DNA from 2 places in the Anaerobacillus sp. QJM3NY_32 genome. Region 1 is predicted to be linked to the other one. Evidence: predicted binding sites of a transcription regulator. Region 1 holds the regulator's gene; the other holds the start of a gene.
What was found. Region 1 encodes LexA, which represses DNA repair genes until DNA is damaged. Its sites were predicted from a motif close to CGAACATATGTTCG; they were not measured.
Positions count from the first base shown of each region.

Region 2: the regulator LexA is predicted to act here: its motif matches at 4,734-4,747, upstream of addB (helicase-exonuclease AddAB subunit AddB).

Region 1 is NZ_CM149684.1:1,964,187-1,976,107, forward strand. Features, by position in the region: gene AC0VYH_RS10440 (GNAT family N-acetyltransferase) at 54-575, shown strand; gene AC0VYH_RS10445 (hypothetical protein) at 602-823, opposite strand; gene AC0VYH_RS10450 (DUF11 domain-containing protein) at 1,584-3,020, shown strand; gene AC0VYH_RS10455 (GNAT family N-acetyltransferase) at 3,241-3,795, shown strand; gene AC0VYH_RS10460 (Type 1 glutamine amidotransferase-like domain-containing protein) at 3,853-4,488, shown strand; gene AC0VYH_RS10465 (iron chaperone) at 4,552-4,923, shown strand; gene AC0VYH_RS10470 (hypothetical protein) at 5,442-6,731, shown strand; gene lexA (transcriptional repressor LexA) at 6,982-7,605, opposite strand; gene yneA (cell division suppressor protein YneA) at 7,757-8,077, shown strand; gene AC0VYH_RS10485 (YneB family resolvase-like protein) at 8,081-8,731, shown strand; gene AC0VYH_RS10490 (DUF896 domain-containing protein) at 8,798-9,034, shown strand; gene AC0VYH_RS10495 (HesB/YadR/YfhF family protein) at 9,152-9,439, shown strand; gene sirA (sporulation inhibitor of replication protein SirA) at 9,601-10,044, shown strand; gene AC0VYH_RS10505 (YneF family protein) at 10,137-10,364, shown strand; gene AC0VYH_RS10510 (M15 family metallopeptidase) at 10,479-11,363, shown strand; gene AC0VYH_RS10515 (cytochrome c biogenesis protein CcdA) at 11,469-11,921, shown strand, end outside.
Region 2 is NZ_CM149684.1:1,534,130-1,546,050, reverse strand. Features, by position in the region: gene addA (helicase-exonuclease AddAB subunit AddA) at 1-1,178, opposite strand, end outside; gene addB (helicase-exonuclease AddAB subunit AddB) at 1,162-4,662, opposite strand; gene AC0VYH_RS08320 (hypothetical protein) at 4,852-5,046, shown strand; gene AC0VYH_RS08315 (spore coat associated protein CotJA) at 5,158-5,373, shown strand; gene AC0VYH_RS08310 (spore coat protein CotJB) at 5,377-5,640, shown strand; gene AC0VYH_RS08305 (manganese catalase family protein) at 5,661-6,230, shown strand; gene AC0VYH_RS08300 (TVP38/TMEM64 family protein) at 6,971-7,597, opposite strand; gene AC0VYH_RS08295 (pyridoxamine 5'-phosphate oxidase family protein) at 7,699-8,154, opposite strand; gene AC0VYH_RS08290 (hypothetical protein) at 8,416-9,834, opposite strand; gene AC0VYH_RS08285 (hypothetical protein) at 9,972-10,493, opposite strand; gene AC0VYH_RS08280 (hypothetical protein) at 10,719-10,937, opposite strand; gene AC0VYH_RS08275 (protease complex subunit PrcB family protein) at 11,108-11,557, shown strand; gene AC0VYH_RS08270 (DUF3891 family protein) at 11,897-11,921, shown strand, end outside.

The sequences.
Region 1 (11,921 bases):
GATTCATGATCGGTAAAGTTCTACTATGATTGATTTAGCGGGGGGAGAACATGATGGAAGTTAAAATACATAGACTTCAAAAAAGTGATGCGGAATCATTGTTTCACTTTGAAGTCGCAAACAGAATTTATTTCAATAAGATGGTCCCAGATCGTGGAGAGGATTATTATAAATTTGAGACGTTTAACGACAAGCTCGTACAATTAGTAACAGAACAATCTCTGGGTTTATCGACCTTTTATCTTATAAAAGATGAAAATGGCACGATCTTAGGAAGAATTAATTTAGTAGATTTCAATCCCTCCAATAATACCGTCGAGCTTGGTTATAGAATTGGTGAAGATAATACCGGCAATGGAATAGCGACAAAAGCGATCAAGCTTTTATTAGAAAAGACAACCAATCTCGAAGTCATTCAATGCATTATAGCTAGAACAACTCAAGATAATGTCGCCTCACAGAAAGTACTTGCGAAAAATGGTTTTACATATACCTATACGAATCAAGATGAAGTCTTATTGAACGGCAAGTTTGTATCGTTGCTTCATTACATATGGAAAAGGGAAGCCCGTTGATCATTGTGATTAGCGGGCCTTTATTATTATCCAGCTTGCTTTTGAGCAAGCTCTTGATCAATTAAGAGAAGAGCGGATGTATTATCACCTGCTAACTTTAATCTCTCTACGATCGTAAGCGCTTGTGCTTCTTCATCAATTTGTTCTCGTAAGAATTCCTGTCCAATAACTGCTGTTTGCGGGTTGATTTTTTTAATAAAGTTATAGGCCTGATGGTAGGAATTAGTGATATTCTGTTCGTGCTCCAATACTTGTTGGAACGTTTGAAGTGGAGTTCAAAAATTGGTCGATTGCTCAGGGAGAGCGCCTAATTCTACTACACCATCTTTTCCTGCTAAGCTTAAGCAAATGGGTACGTTCTTCGTCTGACTGAATTCGTAACCAACTAGCCATACCTGTGTAATTTTTTCGATCTATATACGCTAACATTGTCAACTACAACGTTGTAGAAATGCGTTCGATTTGAATCAATCTGTTTAACAGGGCTTGAACTTCCTTTTATACTATTGCATCTACCTCGTCATCTTCATATAACTCACTGTATTAAGTAGTTGTTTGTCTCGTTACAGCATAAAAAGTTTAAGAGAAACAGCCTCTTGTTTGAATTCGTATGAACGAGTTCAAAGGTGTTTTTTGCTTTTTTCATAAGAGTAAGCCGTCTCATTCGCCGTTTCATCATGTTCATGATCTTCATATATTAACGTAGGATTAGTTGATGCTAAGAAAACTGCGTCTATATTTACAATAGAGATCGTCTATCGAAATTAAAGAAAAGTGAAATACCTCTGATAGCTAGCAATAACATAATGTAGTAGTGACGGATTTAGGCATCGACGTAGGGAAGTGTAATTTACAATGAATTGTCGAACTAGACGAGCATGCACACCCTGTCCTAACGCGATGCATACAATAGATAAGAAATATTAAACAAATGGTAACTTGAAGAAGTTGAAGAATTCAGCTTCTCATGCTTCGAGTTTACTACATTGTTAGAAAGGATAACTGATTATGGCTTTTATAAATCGATTTGCAACAAATAACTGTGGTGCCATAACATTTACAGGAAATACACTCGGGCTTAGTGGAATTAGTAATATACCAAACACCGCAGGAACAGATGGTACAATCGGTGCATTTATTACGCTTGATAGTGGTTCAACTGTCGATGCCTTTCCACCACCAACAATCGTCGGATCAGCAGGCACAACGACAATCTATACTGAGAATGAATCTCAAGCTGTTCTCGTCTTACCTGTCGGAAGTACAGTGCTCTATGCTGAATTGATTTGGGGAGGACTGTATTTAGGTGGTGGAGAAGACCTTTCGGGGTTAATAGATGATGATATTTTATTTTCTACTCCGATTATCGGTGATACCCCGATTACACCTGATCCTATCACAGCAAATGAATTTAACGGTTTTTATATGCGTTCAGCAGATGTGACCACCCTAGTACAGTCTGCGGGAGCAGGAACTTATAGTGCAGGAAGTGTGCCAGCGATTGTCGATGCTCCAGGGTTTGTTAACCATGCGGGGTGGACTCTTGCAGTTGTCTATGCAAATACAGCTTTGAATAACCGTAATATGAACCTTTATGTTGGTGCAGATGGACAAGTAAGTAACGGTAACCCGATTGACGTCCCGATAGCGGGTTTTTTAACTCCACCTAGTGGTGACGTAGAAGCAAGAGTGCTCTTGAGTGCACAAGAGGGTGACGCGAATATTACTGGGGACCAGGCAGAATTTGGGGTAGATGCATTTACGCTAACGAATCTGTCAGGGCCACGTAATCCAGCATTAAATTTCTTTGGTTCACAGATAACGGACGATTCAGGAAACATTGATATTAGTGGTTCTTATGGAGACCGCAATCATATACCAGGTACTCCAGGTACAAACATATTTGCTGGAAGACAGGGATGGGACATCAGTAATGTGGATGCGACCAACTATTTACCTAACAACCAGGCCTCTGCGTTATTTCGATTTAGTTCCACAGGTGATCTTTATATGCCGAATGCGCTAGGCGTCCAGATTGACTTTGGGGAAGCAGATTTAGAATTGGATAAAGAAGTGAGTAAAACAATCTCCTACGCTGGAGACGTTTTAACATACACCGTTACAATAACAAACGATGGCGTGGTAGAAGCTGACAATGCTTTTTTTGAGGATCTTCTTTCTGATGGTTCAGAGTTTATTCCAGATACGGTGAAGATAGACGGCATTACCCAACCAGGTTTTGACCCGGCGGTGGGCTTCCCATTAGATCCAATTCCGGCGGGAGATTCCCGTGTAATTACCTATAAGATACGTGTTGGTAGTAAGTGCTTTATTATTAATGAAGCAACTCTTACGTATAGCTGCGGTAAAGTAGCAACTAGTAATTCAGTGATTACAACAGCTTGTCAGCGGTGTTGCGGGGATGACGGTGGGTGTTGCTGTTAATGAAAGGGTGCTGTATTCATGCTCAGCATCCTTTTTTACGTTCGCTAAAATTATAGAGATTTACTACCCTATCGGTGATTGTAAACAAACTGATTGCTAGATAGAAATATTTTTGAGAAACAGAATGAATAAAAGATGGCATTATTCTAAATTTTTTGAAATAATTGGTATTAATTAGCTTTCTATATATTTATGAATAAGGAAAAGGTGGGGGTATCGTATGTTTAGTTTAAAAGTGAATGAAGAGGTCTCCTTAAAGTTACTTCAAATGGAAGATGCGCAAGAGCTATTTGAATTGGTTGACCATTCAAGAGATTATTTAAGGGAGTGGCTTCCCTGGGTGGACAATATGAAAGAAAAAGAGGATTATATGCCAGTGATTGAAATGTGGCTAAAACAGTTTTCTTCACATGATGGATTTCAAGCAGGTATTGTGTACAATGAAAGATTAGCAGGCGTGGTAGGATTCCATGGCATCGATTGGTCTAACAAGAAAACGAGTATTGGCTATTGGCTATCAGATAAGTTCCAGGGTAAGGGGATTATGACAGCTGCCGTTAATGAACTAATTGTCCAGGCATTTGAAGTATACAAATTGAACCGAATTGAAATACAGTGCGGGATAGAGAATAAAAAAAGTCAGGGAATTCCGAGACGTCTTGGTTTTAAACCCGATGGAATCATAAAAGACGCTGAATATTTGTACGATCACTTTCATGACACCATCCTGTACAGTCTTCTCGCGAAAGAATGGAATGAATATCGTGAGAGTTAATAAACGCACAGAATTTAAATTGACTATAGCGTATAGGGGTATGAATGAGGTGTATTAATGGGAAAGTTGTATTTTTATAGCGATCAAGTAAATGAAACACCCGGCAACCGTAGATTAGATGGATTACTGTTTAGTGGTGGAAACAAAAAGATTAGCTACATACCTTCAACGGAGGATAAAGAAAAGCATTATTTTGGAGCTAAAGTGAATTATTATCGAAACTATGGAATCGAGAATATCATGTTTTTCGATTTATACAGTGAATTTGAACCTATGAAAATAGATGAATTATTGAGTTCAGATATAATCCATCTCTCAGCAGGTAATCCGCTAGAATTTAGTAAGGCTCTCAATCATCGGCATATGGATCATGTTCTTTTAGATTTCTATAATCGCGGAGGAATTCTTGTTGGGGTGAGCGGAGGAGCGGTTCAACTCGGTAGATCTACAAAGCTATTTCAGATGTATACAGAAAAAACTAGCGAGGCGGTGCACCAAACTATGGGTCTTGTCGATTTCGAGTTTTTACCTCACTACAATCGCTGGAGTTCAGATTATAAGAGTAAAGTTTGGGAGTACGCTAAGAGAACAGGAACAACTGTTTATGCAGCTAATGACGGCGATGGAATTATTTTTGAAGAGGGTAAACTACAAATGATTGGTGATATAGTAGTGATGAATAGTGAGTTGTAATGGCACTATCTCAGTGAGATATGGTACATCACTACAATTGCTTGTTTTATAGGAGGACTAAAAATGGATGTATTTGAAGAATATCTAGCAAAGATAGAGAACCTGCAGCACCGAGAGCGAACGGAACAAATTTTGACCTGGGTACAAAATGAATTTCCAAACCTGGTGCCGAAAATTGCCTGGAATCAGCCAATGTTTACAGATCACGGAACATTTATTATTGCCTTTAGCGTAGCAAAACATCATTTGGCTGTTGCCCCTGAAAAGACTGGAATTGTTCATTTTTCTGAAGAAATGAAACTTGCTGGCTATGATCACACTAAACAACTAATGCGTATTCCGTGGGGTAGTTCAGTTGAATTTTCATTACTTAAAAAAATGATCGAATTCAATATTCATGATAAGGCAGACTGTTCAACTTTCTGGCGCAAGTGAATAAATAGACGGGACAGGCTTCTATTTGGACCAACCGCTTGGTAGTCGCTATGTGAGATTAACGTTTAAAACTAAATGAGGTTCATATATGGTCAACGGGAACCCTTCTATTTATTTTTGCCCATATTGGCATCATTATGTGACTCATCGGGATAGCGGCTTCTGTTATGAAATTACAGGTAAGTGAAAAAATACACGTGTATAAATTAAGTAATAATAAATTACGGCGTAGGGCAAGTTCCATCAGCGAGCTTGCTCCTTTTTAGTACAAATTAATTCAGTCTGGAAAAATCGAAAAAGGCTAGAAATGCAGTTCATTAAATGATAGGTAAGCTTATCTATATGTCGAAAGATGCAGAGAAAACGTCACGGTTTTCTTTAACATAAGTATGTTATCCATACATGATCCACTTCGAATGATTCATTTTTGATCAGAATACTTGTAATAGTTTGAAAAATACAACCTCATATCTCTAAAATAGAAGATAGTTCAACTAGAAGAGGAGGAAAAAAGACATATGAAATCCAGGAAATGGAAATATGGAATTGCGCTTTTTATTGTAGGGATATTAACTTTCGGTTTCTTACCGTTAACTGGAAGTGCCAAAGGTGATTGCTTTAACACTGATGCGGCGCTAACACCAGAGGAGCAGCGAATGGAAGACGGTGCCCCAATCCCACAGCAAATTATGGATAAGGCGGAGTTTACAGTTTTTGCGGATGAATTTAAGGAGGATTTGTGCAAAGCGAAAAGTGTAAAAAAAGCAGAGAAAGTGATCGAAAAGCATGGTGAGAAGCTGTGGGAGACGGCTGTTGCTCGAGCTCAGGGAGAACGAAATGATTTAGGGGAACTAGATCGTTATGATGATCGCCCGCTTTATTGGACTCGATTACATATGACTGCTGCCCTCAGGCAATGGGAACCTTCATATACAGTAACGGAGAAAAAGCAAGAAGAACTGATGAAGAAACTAGAGTACACGTCAAGGGGAATTACTTCTATTGATTTTCCAAAAGGGAAGAAAGTTAAGCGTATTTTAGTAAGCGGATTTGATCCATACCGTTTAGAACAGGAATTTAGGAGATCAAACCCTTCTGGCGCTGCAGCGCTTCAGATGGATGGGAAAGTCGTTTTGACGGAAGAAGGTCCAGCTTTTATTCAAGCAGCGAATTTTCCGGTACGATGGGATGATTTTGATGAAGGAATCGTTGAAGATACTTTTGGACCTTACCTGGTTAATAGTAAAGAGCAGGTGGATCTCATGATGACAATCAGTCAAGGTGGTCCAAAAGCTATGACCATCGAAGGGTTTGCCGGGAGATGGCGCACAGGGGTTGGAAACACTCTTGAAGATCGCTCAGAAGTTATTCCGACAGTGAGCAATTGGCCGATGCCTGAAAAACTGCCGGAATTTATTGAAACAACGCTTCCTTACAAGGAAATGATTGCAGCCAATACTGGACCATGGCCGGTAGAAAGAGGCGATGAAGTATGCGAATGGCTCGCACCAGAATATCGTGATAAACCGTATGAGTGCCATGAAGGGGGTCCGACTGAAGGATCAAAAGCTCGTAAAGGAGGAGGCGGAAGCTACTTATCGAATGAAAGTCAGTACCGATCCAATCGCGTGCGAATTGGGATAGGAGCTTATGATATTCCGGGTGGACACCTTCACGTAGCCGCTCAGGAGTACTATCCTGAAGATCCTTCCGTTTATATCACTGATGAGTTCCAAAAGTTCCGTCAGGCGACAGTAGATCAAACAGTTGAATTAGTTATAGCGGCTTCAGAGGCTGCTGAAAAGTAACCGTTTAAGAATTATGTTAGAAGTATACAAAACCGCCCTTTATTTAAATGAAGGGCGGTTTTGTATAGCCTTTAAGAGTTAAAAGTAGGTAGGTGAGGTTGGTTGTAATGTAAAGCTACACCCCTATGCTCTTCAAACTGCGATCATTTACACAGACGGAGGGGTTAATAAATAAAAGAAGAGAAGAAGCTCGTATTGATATAGCCCAGAAAGCTTATATAACATAAAAAAAGAAGCGCACGCAGCGCTTCTAGTGAATGGAGCGAAAGACCCCAATTACTTTACCAAGAATAGAAACGGAATCAAGAATGATCGGTTCCATCGATGAGTTTTCCGGTTGAAGTCGGAAGTAGTTGCTTTCTTTAAAGAATCGTTTAACAGTTGCTTCAGCTTCATCTGTCATCGCGACAACAATATCACCGTTATTTGCAGTTGGTTGTTGCTTCACAATAACCATATCACCGTTATAAATACCAGCTTCGATCATACTATCCCCTTCAATCACTAGAATAAAGGTATGTTCTTCATCCTGTGCAAACTGTTCTGGAAGCGGGAAGTATTCTTCTACATTTTCAATGGCAGTGATGGGTTGACCAGCAGTTACTTTACCAATGACGGGAACGTTTACAGTATGTTGACGAGGAATATCGATCGTTTCATCAAGACCAAGCACTTCGATGGCTCTTGGTTTTGTTGGGTCTCGTCTGATATACCCTTTTTTCTCGAGTCTTGCCAGGTGGCCATGGACAGTGGAGCTTGAAGCAAGTCCAACAGCTTCGCCAATTTCTCTTACGGAGGGTGGATAACCCTTTTGCTTAACTTCGACTTTAATAAAGTCCAGAATGTCCTGCTGACGCTTTGATAGTTTCATAATATCTGGCACCTCGTTCCAATCTATCTATTTGTTAGTAGTATACCAGAATTTTTGTTCGCATACAAACATAAGTTCGAAGAAATTAGTTGACACGAACAGAGGTTCTGATATACTAAAAACAGAACAAATATTCGCATATGGGGTGATTGGGATGAGAAAGCAAGCTGGGGGCTTGTCTGGAGTTGATTTTCTTGTCATTATATCTTTTGTAGCTGTGTTAATTATTGTGTTTCTATCTTTGCGAACAGCTGCAGCTGAGGAGTATGATCGTTATACAACGGTACAATTGGAGCAGGGAGATACTGTTTTAGAAATTGCGGAAGAATACCGTACTGCTCATGAGTTGTCTGATCGGAAGTTCGTCAGTTGGGTTGAAGAAGTGAATAGCATTGATGCAAACCGAATTACAGCAGGAGATACTCTCATCATCCCTGTTGAAGCGAACGCTACCGCACTTGGGGGTAAAGAATAAAGTATGAACGCCGTTATTTATTGTCGGGTAAGCACAAAGAAAGAAGCACAGGAGTCTTCTCTTGCCAGGCAAAAAGAAGAACTACAACGATTTGCATCACAGTCAGGTTTTATTATACAGCGCTTGATTGAAGAAAAGCACAGCGGGTATGACATTGATCGTGATGGCATACTTGAGGTGCTTGACTTATTGAAAGAGGGGCATGTTGAGGCATTGCTCATTCAAGATGAAACAAGACTTGGGAGAGGGAATGCAAAGATCGCTCTTCTACATGCCGTCCATAAATATGGAGGGACGATTTATACAGTGAATCAAAACGGAGAACTTCAATTGTCGGAATCTGATTCGATGGTTCTTGAGATCGTTAGTATCGTTGAAGAATTTCAGCGCAAGCTTCATAATCTGAAAATTAAACGTGGAATGGACAAGGCGGTTAAAGAAGGCTATCGACCACAGCGAAACCTCAGCCATCAAAATCAAGGTGGGCGTGAGCGGGTGGAAGTTCCAATCGAAGAAATTGTTAATCTACGAAACCGTGGTCTTACGTTTAATGAGATAGCTGCAACGCTTAAAGGATTTGGACATCACGCTTCGAAAGCAACGGTACATAGACGTTATCAGGAATATGTTGACGAGCAGAACGAGAAGCACTAAACTTGTCTATGTTCAAAACATGCGTTAGCATGTGAGATACAAGTTTCAGTAAAGGAGCTATTTTACATGCCTTTTGAAGATAAACTCCAAAGAATTAACGAGCTATCTCGTAAAGCAAAAGAGTCATCATTAACAGAAGATGAGAAAAAAGAACAGAAAAAGCTACGTAAGGAATATTTAGCAAATTTCCGTTCTTCTTTCAAAAACCAACTTCATTCTATAAAAGTTGTGGATGAAGAAGGCACAGATGTAACACCTGAAAAGCTTAAGGAAAGCAAGAAAAACCGTCGCTTTCTTCAGTAGAAAATAGCCTAATTTTGCGAAAAGCAAAATTAGGCTATTTTTATGGTTGCAATTTTTCAAATATTCGTTATACTGTACTATAACAAGATGTACTAATACAAAACGGAGAGGGCGGATATGATGTTTGTTGTAACTGATTCTGCAGCTGAGTTTTACAAAAATGAAATGGAACTTGGTAACGGTGATTGCTTGAGGTTATTCGTACGCTACGCAGGGAGTGGAGACAGCGGAGGTTTTTCTCTTGGGGTCATGTCTGATAAGCCTTCATATGATGATTATAAGCAAGAAATTGGAGGAGTTACGTACTTCGTTCGACCGGACGATCAATGGTTTGTTGATCGAATGAAGCTTGATTATGATGAGAGATCCGGCGGTGTTCTTTGTGACCTGCCGAGTATGGCATAGCATTCTAAAGACCTGTACTATAACATATATGTTATAGTACAGGTCTTTTTGATTTCGACAAAACTAGTGAAAGCTAGCCTCCATGTATAGACAATCATTTTATGAGAACTCATTTATACTTTCTTTTATATGAGTGGATTCTTGGGCAGGGGGGGAGTTATATGAGGCATTACGAAATGTACTTCGTTAAGCAGCACATTGCAGAACAATATGCTGGTAAGGAGCATCTGTTGTATCAACTTTTCCTCGAAAGGAAGCGGGCCATACAGGCTGATCAGAAAGAGCTTCTAGAAAAACAGGTAGCCTTTATTACAGAGCCTGTGGAAGAAGAAGAACTAAATACCTGTTTGGTCAATGAATTGGGTGGCTTTCGCACGTATGAATATAAAAATGAAGGGCATCGATTGTGTATTAAACAATCTAAAAGTGATGCATCTTTATTTGTAAGAAGCGAGAAGATAAATATATATGCTAGCGGATCAAACGAGGCTGAAACAGTCTTTTTTGAAGTGATACGAAAATTAACTCCTTCGTTCTTTGCGATTGACTTCCAATCCGGTCGATACGGGTGGCTTAACCCGATTAAACAACAGAAACTAGTTTGAATAAACTCCTACTATTTTAATAGACGTTATTGTATAATCATTAAGGGTTGTAGTACACTATTGGAAGAGAAAGAATAAGGAGGAAATCTAGAATGTGGTGGATGTACACGCTTGTGGGCGTGCTAGCGTTGATTGCTGGAGTAGCACTTGGCTTTTTTATTGCCCGCAAATATATGATGGACTATTTAAAGAAGAATCCCCCTATCAATGAAAATATGCTTCGTGTAATGATGATGCAAATGGGGCAAAAACCTTCTCAGAAGAAGATTAATCAGATGATGAAGGCTATGAATAGTCAAATGACAAACAACGATAAATAGCTTATTGAGCACTCTGGTAACAGAGTGCTTTTTGTATGGAGTAATTTTGGTTGACGGGTCTAATTGGTGTGATGGTATGATAGATTAGACTATAAAAAATCAGGAAGTGTTCACATGACAATGAAAAATTTAGTAGTAGCAACAGGTCTTTCGTTCGCGCTTTTAGCCGGATGCCAGGCGGGAGATGACGAGCAAACGTCTAACCAGACAGAGAATCAGTCACAGAATGATGGACAGACGAATAACGGCTCCTCGAATAGTATTGAAAATAATGATGGAAACCAAAACAATAACAAGCAAAATGATAGCAGCAAGAAAGAAGATGAAGAAAGCGATCAAAGCGATGAGGCCAAAAAGGATAAATCAGCAGCGTATCCAACGATGGCTGAAACAGTTGAGAAAAATGGAGAGAATTTAACTGTAACGAATCCAGACAGTATTTATGTTGTGGCAAATAAAGAGCGAAATCTACCTTCAGACTTTGTGCCCCAAAATCTTGTGGAACCGGATGTTTCTTCATACGCACCAAAAGATGATCCTAAAAGGTTGATGGTCAAGGAAGCGGCTACAGCGCTTGAAAAAATGTTTGCCGGTGCAAAGAAAGATGGATTTGAATTAAAAGCTGTCTCTGGCTACCGCTCCTATGAGCGACAGGAAGCTATTTTTGCTTATAATGCTGAACAGCGTGGAGAAGAAGTAGCGAACCAGGTTAGCGCTCAGGCGGGGCAGAGTGAACATCAGACGGGATTAACGATGGATATTAGCACGCCTTCTCTAGGAAGCTCTCTTACCGAAGAATTTGGCAATACGCCAGAAGGTAAGTGGGTAGCAGAGCATGCGCATGAATATGGCTTTGTTGTTCGTTACTTAAAAGGAAAAGAAGATATCACTGGCTATCAGTATGAGCCATGGCACGTTCGGTATGTGGGCAAGGAAGCGGCTTCTGATGTTCATGAAGCGGGCGTTACGCTTGAAGAATTTTTCTCTGAAGAAAAATAGTTATGGAATGTTCATAGTTTGAATAAGATAAATCGTTTACAATAGAGGTTGAAATGGTAACGACATGCACATGATAAGATCATGCATTAGACAGGGAGTAATTTAATGGCAGATTTGAACTTGTTTTTAGCGTTCGGAGCCGGCTTTTTATCGTTCATCTCACCGTGTGTGCTACCGCTTTATCCAGCGTTTATTTCTTATATCACTGGGGTATCCGTTGACGACTTGAAAGAAGAACGAGGAATGATGCAGAAAAGGGCAATTCTTCATACGATCTTCTTTTTAATAGGGTTTTCAATTATTTTCCTCGTATTAGGGATGTCAACATCGCTCGTTGGAAATTTATTTATTCAGTACAAAGAGCTGCTTCGTCAAGTTGGAGCCATTTTGATTGTGGTATTTGGACTTGTAGTAGTAGGTTTTTGGACACCGAACTTTCTAATGAAAGATCGCAGGTTAAAAATTCGAAACCGCCCATCTGGCTTTGTTGGATCGATTTTAATTGGGATGGGTTTTGCGGCAGGTTGGACACCTTGTACAGGGCCGATTTTAGCTGCG
Region 2 (11,921 bases), 430 kb from region 1:
ACCGGGTGCTCGGGAGTAGAACGATCATCTAACAAAATAGAAAGACAATAATGCTCAAGGTCACTGTAATCCACAAGCCCTTTTTCTTTTTTTAGCTCCGTATACTTGTGTCTAAATTCATTTACAAGAGAAGATAACGTTCCTAGTACAGGAGCAAGCTGAACGATGTCTTCTACATATTCCTCCGGGTTTCTTTGGAATAGCTCTTCTTTTAAGCTTTGGATGGTCTTTTTGACACGATCACGAAGGCCTTTTACTGTATCAATCATTTCAGGATCATATTGATCCCCTTTGCAAGGTTTTAAGCGACCAAACGTTATTTGTTCAAACTCATTTTTGAGCTCCTGCCACGTTTGAGCGGAAGCTGAAAGAAGCCTTTCCGTCATTTCACGTTCCATTTCTAACATCTCAAGGTATGGCTCTGGACCACCTGGTGCATTAGAAAGAGATATGGCCTCCTCCTGCATTTCACGCATACCTTCAAGCTGAAGAACGACATCTTTTTTTATTTCCTCTACCCAGACTAATTCATCAAACGCTTTTTCACTCGCTTCTTCATATACGGCGACACTATCTTGCAACCATTGCTCTGGCCATGGGTGACTAGAAGAGAAATGATAGAGTCTTTCTACAAGAAGCTGAAGATCCACATCACTACGATCACTACTATAGCGATCAACAAGGTCATAAAAAGCCTCGTTCTCTTTCTTGCTATAATGCTCTTCGAAAAGTTCTTCCATTGCTTCCTCACGAAGCAATGCCGCTTCGGTTTGATCTGCTACTCTAAATGCAGGATCAAGATCAATTTCGTAATAATAGCGTCGAAGTACTTCCATACAAAAAGAATGAAGCGTTGAAATGGAAGCGCGATTCAACATCGAAAGCTGTCTTCTTAAATAAAGGGAAGATGGGTCTTCTTTTAACTTTTCTTCAAGAGCCTCCCCGATTCGATGTCTCATTTCAGCCGCTGCAGCATTTGTAAACGTTACGACAAGAATTCGATCAACTTCAGCAGGATCATTCTCATCAGCAAGACGCCTAATAATTCGTTCAACTAAAACAGCCGTTTTCCCCGACCCAGCTGCAGCTGCTACGAGAACGTCTTGATCACGAGCAGCAATAGCTTCCCATTGTTCGTCTGTCCATTTCGAGCCTTGGGGTTTATTCATTATCGTCATTCCCGTTCGCCTCCTCTCTCATCCGTCTCAGTATTGTTTCATCATCCTGTACAGTAATCGGTCGATAGTCATTATCCTCCATCGCCTGATCAAATTGACAAAATGAGCGATAGGAACAGAAAGTGCATGGGATGCGATCCTTCATCTTGTAAGGATCGATATCGATACGTCCGTCTGATATTTCAGTTCCAATCGTTTGGATGGTTTGCCGTGTGAATGACCTGAGCGCCTGAAAATCATCGGAAGATAAAACAGAAGAATTTTTATAAAAACTACCGTCCTTCTTTAGAGCGGCTGGAATAATGTCAGATTTTTTCTTCTCAATGTCATGATCCATCAAGCTTACGACATCTTTGTCAGCTAGCAAAAGACCCTTCATCTTAAACTTTTTGAAAAGTTCCTGTTGAAGTGCAGCTTGTCCTGGCGCTGATGCCTGCAACATTGGATTATGAACGTGGAAGTACAGCATTCCGGCTGCCGTTGCATCACGACCGAGCCAGATGTTTGCGTTTGTAATCACAACATCCAGATACGTTAGCATCTGAAGCGCTAAACCAAAGTAAACTTCTGAGAGATCAAGAGAAGTTCCACTTGATTTGTAGTCAATAATTCTGAGAAGAAGTTCCTCTCCATTTAGCGCCTGATCAACTCGGTCCACTCGTCCGATCAGCTGGATTTTCACCCCATTCTTAAGCGTAAACTCGATTGGTGGCAACTCCTGGTTTGGGCCAAATCCTAGTTCGAGCCCCGCTGGCTGAAAACCGCTTTTCTTCGCTTGTTGACCGAGAACTGAAGAGGCTCGACCTACTACCTGAGAAAGTTTTCTCATTATATAGTGATAGCGATTTGAACTTAATAGAATTTCATTTTGCAATTTCGGTGCAAGTTGCTCTACGATTTGACCTGATAGTTCATAGTATTGATTCGATGAAAGCTTTGCCCAATCCCAATGACGCTGCTTAATTGTTTCAGCCATCATGTTAAGCGCCGCGTGGAATAACTGGCCAATGTCTGGAGCTTCAAGCTTAAATGTTGACCGTTCTTTCAACCGTAAACCATGAGATGCAAATTGCGAAAAGGCACAGGATTTATACCTTTCCATTCTAGAAACACTTGTTTGAATCTTTGAACCATACAGTTTTCTACTCGTGTCTTCAGTTAGACGATCTGCTTTGTTACGATAAAAAAGACTTTCAATCAATCGAACTCGATTCTCTTGTGATGACGCTGTAACGAACCAATTATAGGCATCCCACCAAATCGGATCAATCGGATAGCCTCGATGCCATTGACGAAGCTGACCTGTTAATCTACCAATTGTCTTCGCCGGGTTCGTTATAAACGATAGCTCTTCTTTCGATTCTTCACCTGGTTCAGCAAATTTCAAACCAATGATAAGCTCAGGAAACATCTCTTTCAATCGATTCATCACAATAGATGGCTGCAATCCCTTTCCTTCTTCATCCGCAAGAGGACAACTTACCCACAGGGCATCAGATGGCGTTGACAAGGAATGATAAATTAAAAACTCTTCGTCTAAAAGACGTCGCTTTAATCCGGGTGCTAGCTGGATCCCCTGTTCTTCTAGCTTTTCTCGATCCTGTTCATTCAAAAGCCCATCTTCCTGTATTCTTGATGGTAAAACTCCTTCATTGACACCTAGCAAAAACCCACACTTCACATCAGTAAATCTCGTTCGATCAATGCTACCGATCACAACTTGATCAAGTGAAGCAGGTACAAGGGCAAACTTCATGTTTTCCATCCCAGCTTCAAGAAGCTTCGTAAATTGCTCTATTGAAAGTTTTTGATCACCAATCAATTCAACCGTTTCATCAAGCAGTGCAATAACAGCATCCCAAACTTGATCATGCTCCCGTGCTTTCGAAAGCTGACCTGCTTCTTCTGCTTGTACCTTCAATCGATCTATTTTTTCTGCAGCATGACTATTCTCTAGAAGATAATAAAGAATTTCACACATCTCGCGAACGGTTTTTGCTTTCGTCATTTTTCTTTCAAACTTTTCGAGCGGTGTAACAATCCATTCTTTCGTCTCATTTAGTCGATCTTCCATTTTTTCGAGGTCATCCGAGGTGACCGTTTCATCATCTTCGAGCTGTCGGTAGATATTCGCTTTAAAGCGCTCGTCCGTTTTCCAGCGATAGCCCTTAATGCCTTTAGCAATCACATAATTTTCGAGTTCATCCATGCGCTCGCGAATGGTTTCGACACTTTCTTCTGTATCGTCAGGAAAAAGCAATTCTGTTTTGACACAGCGAAATACAGATTCATAGCGCCAGTTATATTGAATAATATCTAGACTGGACCTTATTAATTCAATTAGCGGGTGATGCAGCATCGTCCTTTTTTGGTCAGAAAAAATAGGAATTCCATGATCGGCATAGATCGTTTCGACAAGTTCATAATAAGAAGCCATGTTACGTACCATGACTGAAATGTCTCTATATCGATAGCCTTCATCGCGTACTAATCTAAGCGTTTCACGCGCTGCCGCTTCAACTTCGGAACGGATATTCACCGCATGATGCACTTGAATATGCTGAAGACTTCCATTATAAAGAACTGGTGGTCGTTCACCATAGTTGGCTTCTAAATGAGCAAGTTCACTATTGTTATAGCGCTTTTGATCAGCTAGAATTATCGGTTCCTTAATAGCAGCCCCCTCTTCATGCGCAAGTCCTTGAAGAGTTTGATATGTTTTCGCTGGCTCATGAAAGAGATCCAGTTCATGAATGCTTGAAGGATTCATCTCGGGATCCATCGTGATGGTAACTGTAAGGTTTGTTCCTTTTTTTATTAAAGCCTGAAGCACGAGAAGCTCTTGAGGTGTAAAACTATGAAAACCATCAATCCAGATAGAGGCACCCTCTAAGTAGCTTGACGCTTCGATTTTCTCAGCAAGCAATGCCAAATAGTCTTCCGAATCAAGATAAAACCCGAGCATTTCCTTCTGAAAAGCATCATAAACAAGGTGAAGATCATAGAGCTTATCTCGAAGTAAGCTTCGCTCATCTTCATCATAAAGATCATCCGCAAAACGTTTTATATCTTCCGGTTCAAGACAATACCGTTTAAACTCTGTTACCATGTCATTCAGATGTTCCACATACCCTGTTTTTTCAGAAGAACGCTGATAAATTCTTAGCTTCTGTTTATTCTCTTCGATGATATGACGTAACATCATACTTGTTCCTACGCTCGTTAAGTGTGGGCGGGCCATCCCTCCCGTTTCTTGAAGAACTTTCCATGCCAGTCTTGTAAAACTAAAAACCTGAGCACGAATCATTCCTTTTAACCCTCTATTATGTACTAGTTCATATTCTGATTGAAAAGTCATTTGCTCTGGTACAAGATAGATCATATCTTCACCAAGCGGGCGATCGATCAATTCTTGCTGCATTTCAGATAAGCAATGCTCTGTTTTTCCACTTCCAGACCGACCAATCACAAACTGTACCGCCATGTATTCTACCTCCTACACCGTATATTCTTTGTCTATTATCTCATGTTTTTCTTCAATTGGATAGCAAGACAAGAAAATACGTTCGCATCTAAAGCGACATTATTTGTAAATTATAACACTCGATGGTTTTTAGAATGGTCCGTCAGGGTATATCAAATATAAGAACATATTTACAAAGGAGTTTTGACAATGGAAAAAGAATTCAAAACATTTAAGTGGGAGCTAAATAGACTAACAAGAGACATGACCGAATTTGTGCATAGCTACGAAAAGCTCGACGAAGGTCAAAAAAGAAGTGTTGCATCGAACTATCCATTTAAATCAGATCTTCATGACCTAAAGAATATGCTTGCTACGTGGAACAATACGGTTAATAAAATGTAAAAAGATGAGGAGCACTCCCACTTTAGGGGGTGCTTCTTTATTTAGAAATCATGTTTCTTTCATAACTTCATACATCTAAAGAGTAGAGATTTGTATAGAAGGAGGTCAACGATGTATACCCACAGAAAGTATTACGAGCCTTATGTTAGTCCATTTGATCCATGTCCTCCTATTCGAGTGAAGTCTTACTCCACTCCTCCTAATCTTTATATGGGATTTCAGCCCCCAGGACTGGAGCAATATTCCGCACGTGAAGCTCTCTCTCGAGGTACTCTCTGGAAAGCCTTCTATGATCCCTATCCTTATCCTTCAAAGCAGGGGGAGTAAAACATGTCTAAACAGCTACCGAAAGCCTACTATGAGCTGTTAGAGGAACTGCAGGCCACTGATTTCGTTCTCGTTGAACTGACTCTTTACCTTGATACACACCCGGATGACTACGAAGCCATTCAACAATTCAATGAATATGCCAAAAGAAGTAAGCATCTTAAGAAACGCTATGAAAAGGAATATGGTCCCCTTCAGCAATACGGCAACAGCTATTCAAACTACCCATGGAATTGGGGCGACGCACCGTGGCCATGGCAAGTCTAGTCTGGAAAGGGTGAACCTCAATGTGGCTATATGAAAAGAAATTGCAATATCCCGTTAAAGTCAGTACATGTAACCCCATGCTTGCCAAATTTTTGATTGAGCAATATGGCGGTGCTGATGGTGAACTAGCAGCAGCCCTCCGTTATTTGAATCAACGGTATACCATTCCAGATAAGGTCGTTGGGTTATTAACCGATATCGGCACAGAAGAATTTGCTCATCTCGAAATGATCGCTACAATGATCTATAAACTCACAAAAGACGCAACAGCAGATCAAATGAAAGAAGCTGGACTCGGCGCCCACTATGCTAATCATGACAGTGCCCTATACTACTCCAATGCCGCTGGCGTCCCATGGACAGCAAGCTACATCGCCGCCAAAGGCGATCCAATCGCCGACCTATACGAAGACATCGCCGCAGAAGAAAAAGCAAGAGCCACCTACCAATGGATCATCGATCTCTCAGACGACCCAGACCTAAACGACTCCCTCGCCTTCCTAAGAGAACGAGAAATCATCCACTCCCAACGCTTCAGAGAAGCCGTTGAAATACTTAAAGAAGAAAGAGATAAGAAAAGGATATTTTAAAACGAAATGCGGAAGCGCCCGTATAGCCTCGACAAGCGCTGGAGCCCTCTAAAAAGAACACGCTCTTTGTGTTCATTTTAGAGGGTGAAGCGATCGAGAGGCTGGGCGCTGCAGCTAGACACGAAATGCGGATGTGGGCGGTTAGACACGGCAGGCACTGGAACCCTATAAATTGAACACGGTCTTTGTGTTCGAGTTATAGGGTGAAGTGACCAAGTGTCTGCCCACTGCAGCTAGACACGAAATGCGGATGTGGGCGGTTAGACACGGCAGGCACTGGAACCCTATAAATTGAACACGGTCTTTGTGTTCGAGTTATAGGGTGAAGTGACCGAGTGTCTGCCCACTGCAGCTAGACATGAAATGCGGAAGTGGCCGTTAAGGGGCGACAAGCGCTGGAGCCCTGTAAAAAGAACACGGTCTTTGTGTTCATTTTACAGGGTGAAGCGATCGAGGCCCTGGCCACTGCAGCTAGACATGAAATGCGGAAGCGCCCGTATAGCCTCGACAAGCGCTGGAGCCCTCTAAAAAGAACACGCTCTTTGTGTTCATTTTAGAGGGTGAAGCGATCGAGAGGCTGGGCGCTGCAGCTAGACACGAAAAGCGGATGTGGGCGGTTAGACACGGCAGCTAGACATGAAAAGCGGATGCGCCCGTTTACCCTACACAGGCACTAAAAGCTTAAAACCAAATAAACAATAACACGCAAAAGCCATCCCCTTTCGGGCATGGCTTTTCCTTTATCTCACATGATCTTCAGTACGATGTTTTCTCGGGCGTTGATTCAATTTGACTTCAATTAGTTTGCCTGCTCCCCATAATACAACTATGGCAGTGAGAATCAGCACCATCTCCAAAGGACGATGGATCAGGGCGAAGACATCATGTCCAATAAAAGACACGATCGATATCATCACCATTTTCCCTAGTAAAACGGCGAGTACAAAGCTTCTAATGCTCATATTTGACAGACCCGCAACGACATTGATTAAAGCTGATGGCGTAAATGGAAAACAAAGCAGAAGAAATACCATCCCAAATCCATGCCGCTCGATCCAGCGAAGTGTTTTTTCGATTTTGGCATGTTTTGTAATCACTCGCATGAAGCGCTGTCTAGCAAGCTTTCTGACCACTATAAAAACGATCAAAGCGCCAAGAGATGCACCAAGCCATGAAAGTAAAGAGCCATACCAGAATCCATACGCAGCCGCGTTTCCTGCTACAAAAAGAAAAAGGGGCAATATGGGAATCACAGCCTCAAGCATTGGTAGCAAAATTCCAGGCAAAGGACCAAGTGCACGATACTGACCTAGCCACTCTCTGATTGTTTCTTCATTCAAAAAGTCTTTAATCATTTCCCATTCCATATGGGAATCAACCTCGTTTCCTGATGCATACGTCATAGCGAAAGCACATAATGCTTATTTCTTATATTAAATCACAAAAAATTATGATAAGAAAGTCTCGTCTATTTTAACAACGCTTCGTACACTTCTTCATCAAGAGCTTCCGCTTTCTTTTGATTATATGTTTTTTCATATTGTGGTTCTGCCGTTATTTTCGCACCCCAGAACATGCTTTCTGCGACTTGAGTAACTTCCACATTAATCTTAGCAAGCTTCAGCGACACTCCTTGCATCGCTTCCTCTAGGATAGATGCTTTTCCGTGAATGGAATATACCGTTTCCAATCCGATTATTGTAAAGACAACATTAGAATGCTGTTTGACATTTTGAATTGTTTTTGAGTTAGAAGTCACAGAAAAGCGAATATTATTTTTATCTAGGCTTTTCACCCATGATATCGCTGATACATTGGGTGTATGGCTTTCATGATCAATCGTTGCAAGCATTACAAGCTTTTCTCCTTCTAAAAAGGTTACAAGATCTTCTGTTAGCTCTGTCATATTCCCCTTCTTCGCCAAAATGCCTCATCCTTTCAATTTCTTTGATCTATTGCTTTCCTAAAAGATTACCACGAATCCCTCTTAATGGAAACGCTTCACCATTTCAAACCGAATTTATTGTATAAGGAAGACTATATTAATGAACCTCATTGATGATTAATATAAGCTAACATATAAAAAAAAGCCGTACTCACGTGAGCACGGCTAACAGGGGGAAAATCACTTTCAAACTACTTAGGGGGTTTGATAAAGAATATTCCCGAATGTCAAAAAACCAAACTACAAATTTGAAAATAAATTATTTTTTTCATTCATTTTAAGTGAACCACTTATATCAAGGTTAATCGACTGGAATTCAGGTAAATTTGAAAGCGTCATAGAAACTGGGAGACCTGATGTGAAATGCTCATGATCAAGATCAACCTGTATACTGTTCGGCTCCCCGATAGGTCTTGTTTGATAAATAAGAATAGAACTCTTCTTATCATCTTTTAATTCTAAAAGAATAGGCTTGCGGGATTCAATAAGCTGTCGCTCCTCTTCTGAGGCAACATCAAATCGCTCTTCATAAGTCTTTCGGCTTTCAATATAGTACTGATTAAAAAATTGCGAACTTATTGCTTCTTCAGCATCAAATGAGATCACAAGTTGCTGACCATCATCCTTTAATTGAACAGAATAAGAGATTCCGCTATACTCTCCAATGGTTACCTTTTTTCCCTTTTCCATCGCTACCAAGTCAGATTGCGCGATTGTTTTACTGATGGATCCGTCTTTATTAAGGATCACTTCATTTAATCGATATGAGAACTGTTTCTGTATTGCTTGAAAAGGTTTTAAAGGAAGATAACTTCCATCCTTGTCTTCCCTTACATCATACTCAATGGAGTACGGGTTTTCTCCAGTTGTATTAGTAATAACAAACTTTGTTTGCGGATCGTACTCACCTTCAATATAGAGTTTATTCATGTTAAGACCTGCTTCAAAATGAGAAAATGTAAGCTCGCCCCCCCCTATTTTTACACTTTCGTTCAAATTTGTTTCAGCATATACACTTCCTGCATAATCACTTTCCAAAGGCAGCTCCTGATTTTCCAAGTTCACCTTCTCATCATTTCCTTGAACATAGGCATCTCCAATAAGAACGGAATCTGCTGAAGAAAAACGATTGAACTCATTTATAGTCCCACCGGCCTCATGATTAGGTATTAGAATATCGGCCTGATAGATACGGTGATTCACAACATGAGGCTTGCCATTTTGCTCCATAGAAATGTTCTGCTGATTAACTAAATATGATTCGTTTGATTCTTCGATACCTGTAAAGCTAACTGACCCGATATGTAATCTTGGTAAATTATATGGTTGATCACTTTCCTTCAACGAAAAGGAATAGGTAAGATAAACGGCTCCGTAATTTAGAACCATTACATCATGGATAATTAAATCTCTCTCGGCTGAAAGAAGGGGGATGCGGCGCTCCTCCCCACCCAATACTCCTAACTCTCTTGCTAGTCGGGTCTGCGGAACACTGTTTTCCATTGCTTCTTCCCAATTACTAGTAGATTCGTATACTTCAAAAAGAGACTCATCCACTTTAAAATTAGGCTCCCCATTCTGAATCTGATTGAAAATAACAAGAAACAGGACGAAAGATAAGAAAATTCCGATAATTTTATATAAATTCAATTTCCTCACATAGATCCCTCACTTCTAATCGTCATACCTTTATTCTATCAGTTTTGAACTTATGATTTAAACAACAGTCCTTTCTATGTTTCCTTATAAATGAATAAACAAAAAAACTCCCTCTAAGGAAGTTTATGGTTATTTTATTATGGTGCAATTTCAACTGGAATTCGAAACAAGAAACTCTCTTCTTTATTATTCATCACAATAGGTACTTTAACTTCAATCTGATATGCACCTGGATCTAGAGGTTCTGTAGCAAGTGAATCCCCTTCGATAATTTCATCATTAGACACATTCTTTTCGACTGAAGGTACTAAAGAATTATATGGAATAACAACTTCGTCTGTATTTTGTTCAGTAATTTGGTAATCCAATAGCCTGTCTCTTACTACCTCAACCTGAGTATTCTCGTCACCTTCATACTTTATCTTGGCAGTAAGGGTAATACTGTGATCTTCTGCTAGTTTACTATTCACCAGAGCGCCTATAGGCATTTTTGGCTGCGTCTCCGATCTTGATACCACGTCTCTTTGATTTTCACTAAGCAAGTATTCACTAGTATTCATTTTCCGATCACTAAACAGTACATTGACAGCGCCTACAATAATAAAAACAATAAAAAACAATATAATTAGCTTAGAACTATCTAACTTCCATTTCTTCATAACGACATCCTTCCACGCTTATCTCAATGCACCTAGTATATCATTTCCTTATCCGAATATAACAAAAAAACTTTAATGAATAAGAAGTTTTGATACACTAAAATAAAGATCCAGAGAAAGGATGTCATTAGATGGATTTGATTATAGATGTACTTTATGGAACTGGAATTGTTTTCTTACTGATTGCTGGTTTGTATTTAGTTGATCAATTCCGCAAATAAGGCCTTATGCATTAGGTCCTGCTTTGTACAAGACCGATGGTGATGGATCAATAACGGAGGCATCATATTCCTGTTGAACTGACCCTTGTGGCATTTGTTTAATGATGCGAACGAGTTCTTCTTCATCAGGATTGTACCCTTTTCCTGATAAGTACTCCATTATTTCTCTAGTACTCACCGGTTCCTCAACATTTCTTAAAAAGCTTAAAATTTCATTCTGCATGATTTGTCTCCTTTCAATACGTCAACGTCTCACATTTTTATTACCCTATTAACAGAAATTATAATCGTTTTCACACCCGACTCTTTCCAAGCGTAATGAAATTCGCTAAACTTAAGATAGTTTCAGCTTTACTAAAATGAAAGATTCTATATAGAGGAAGGAGTAGGACATTGCGTTCATTATTACTAGTTATTTCAATGATGTTCGTTATCTTGGCGGGGTGCGGTAATAATTCATCTCAAACCTCTAACGAATCGAACGGAGGAGAACAAATGCAGGAAAACATCGCTTTTGAAACAGTCGAAATGCAGAATGCTCCTAAAGATGTTCAGACAACCGTTCAACAAAAATGGTTAGAAAAATCCACTTTTACAATTCCATCAAATGACGATCTCTATATTATTATTACTCGTGGTGAGATGCCAACAGGTGGTTATTCAGTCTCAATCGACAGTATCATTAAAGAAGGCAACGAAATTGTTGTCTCGTATTTCTATACTGATCCGAAAAAGGATGATATGGTTACACAAGCCATTACAAAACCAATTGTGATCTCAAAAATCGAGATGACGAATACTCGTGTTAATTTTAAAGAAATTCAAAAAAGCGTTCCTAATTAAGGATTCGCTTTTTTGTTACACACAAAATCACAACGCTTACAACAACCGTAATGAGCCATTAACGGAGGAATTTCGCTTTTATTTATCCAGCTCCATTCCCCCATGGCCTCGATCACTTCATCTCTCATGCTGAACACAAATCGCGTGTTCATTTGAGAGACTCCAGTGATTGTCGGCCATTAACGGGGAATTTCGCTTTTATTTATCCAGCTCCATTCCCCATGGCCTCGATCACTTCATCTCTCATGCTGAACACAAAATAGCGTGTTCATTTGAGAGACTCCAGTGATTGTCGCCCATTAACAGGGGAATTACGCTTTTATTGAAAGGACTGAGGATATGATTGTTTATGAAGATAATGATT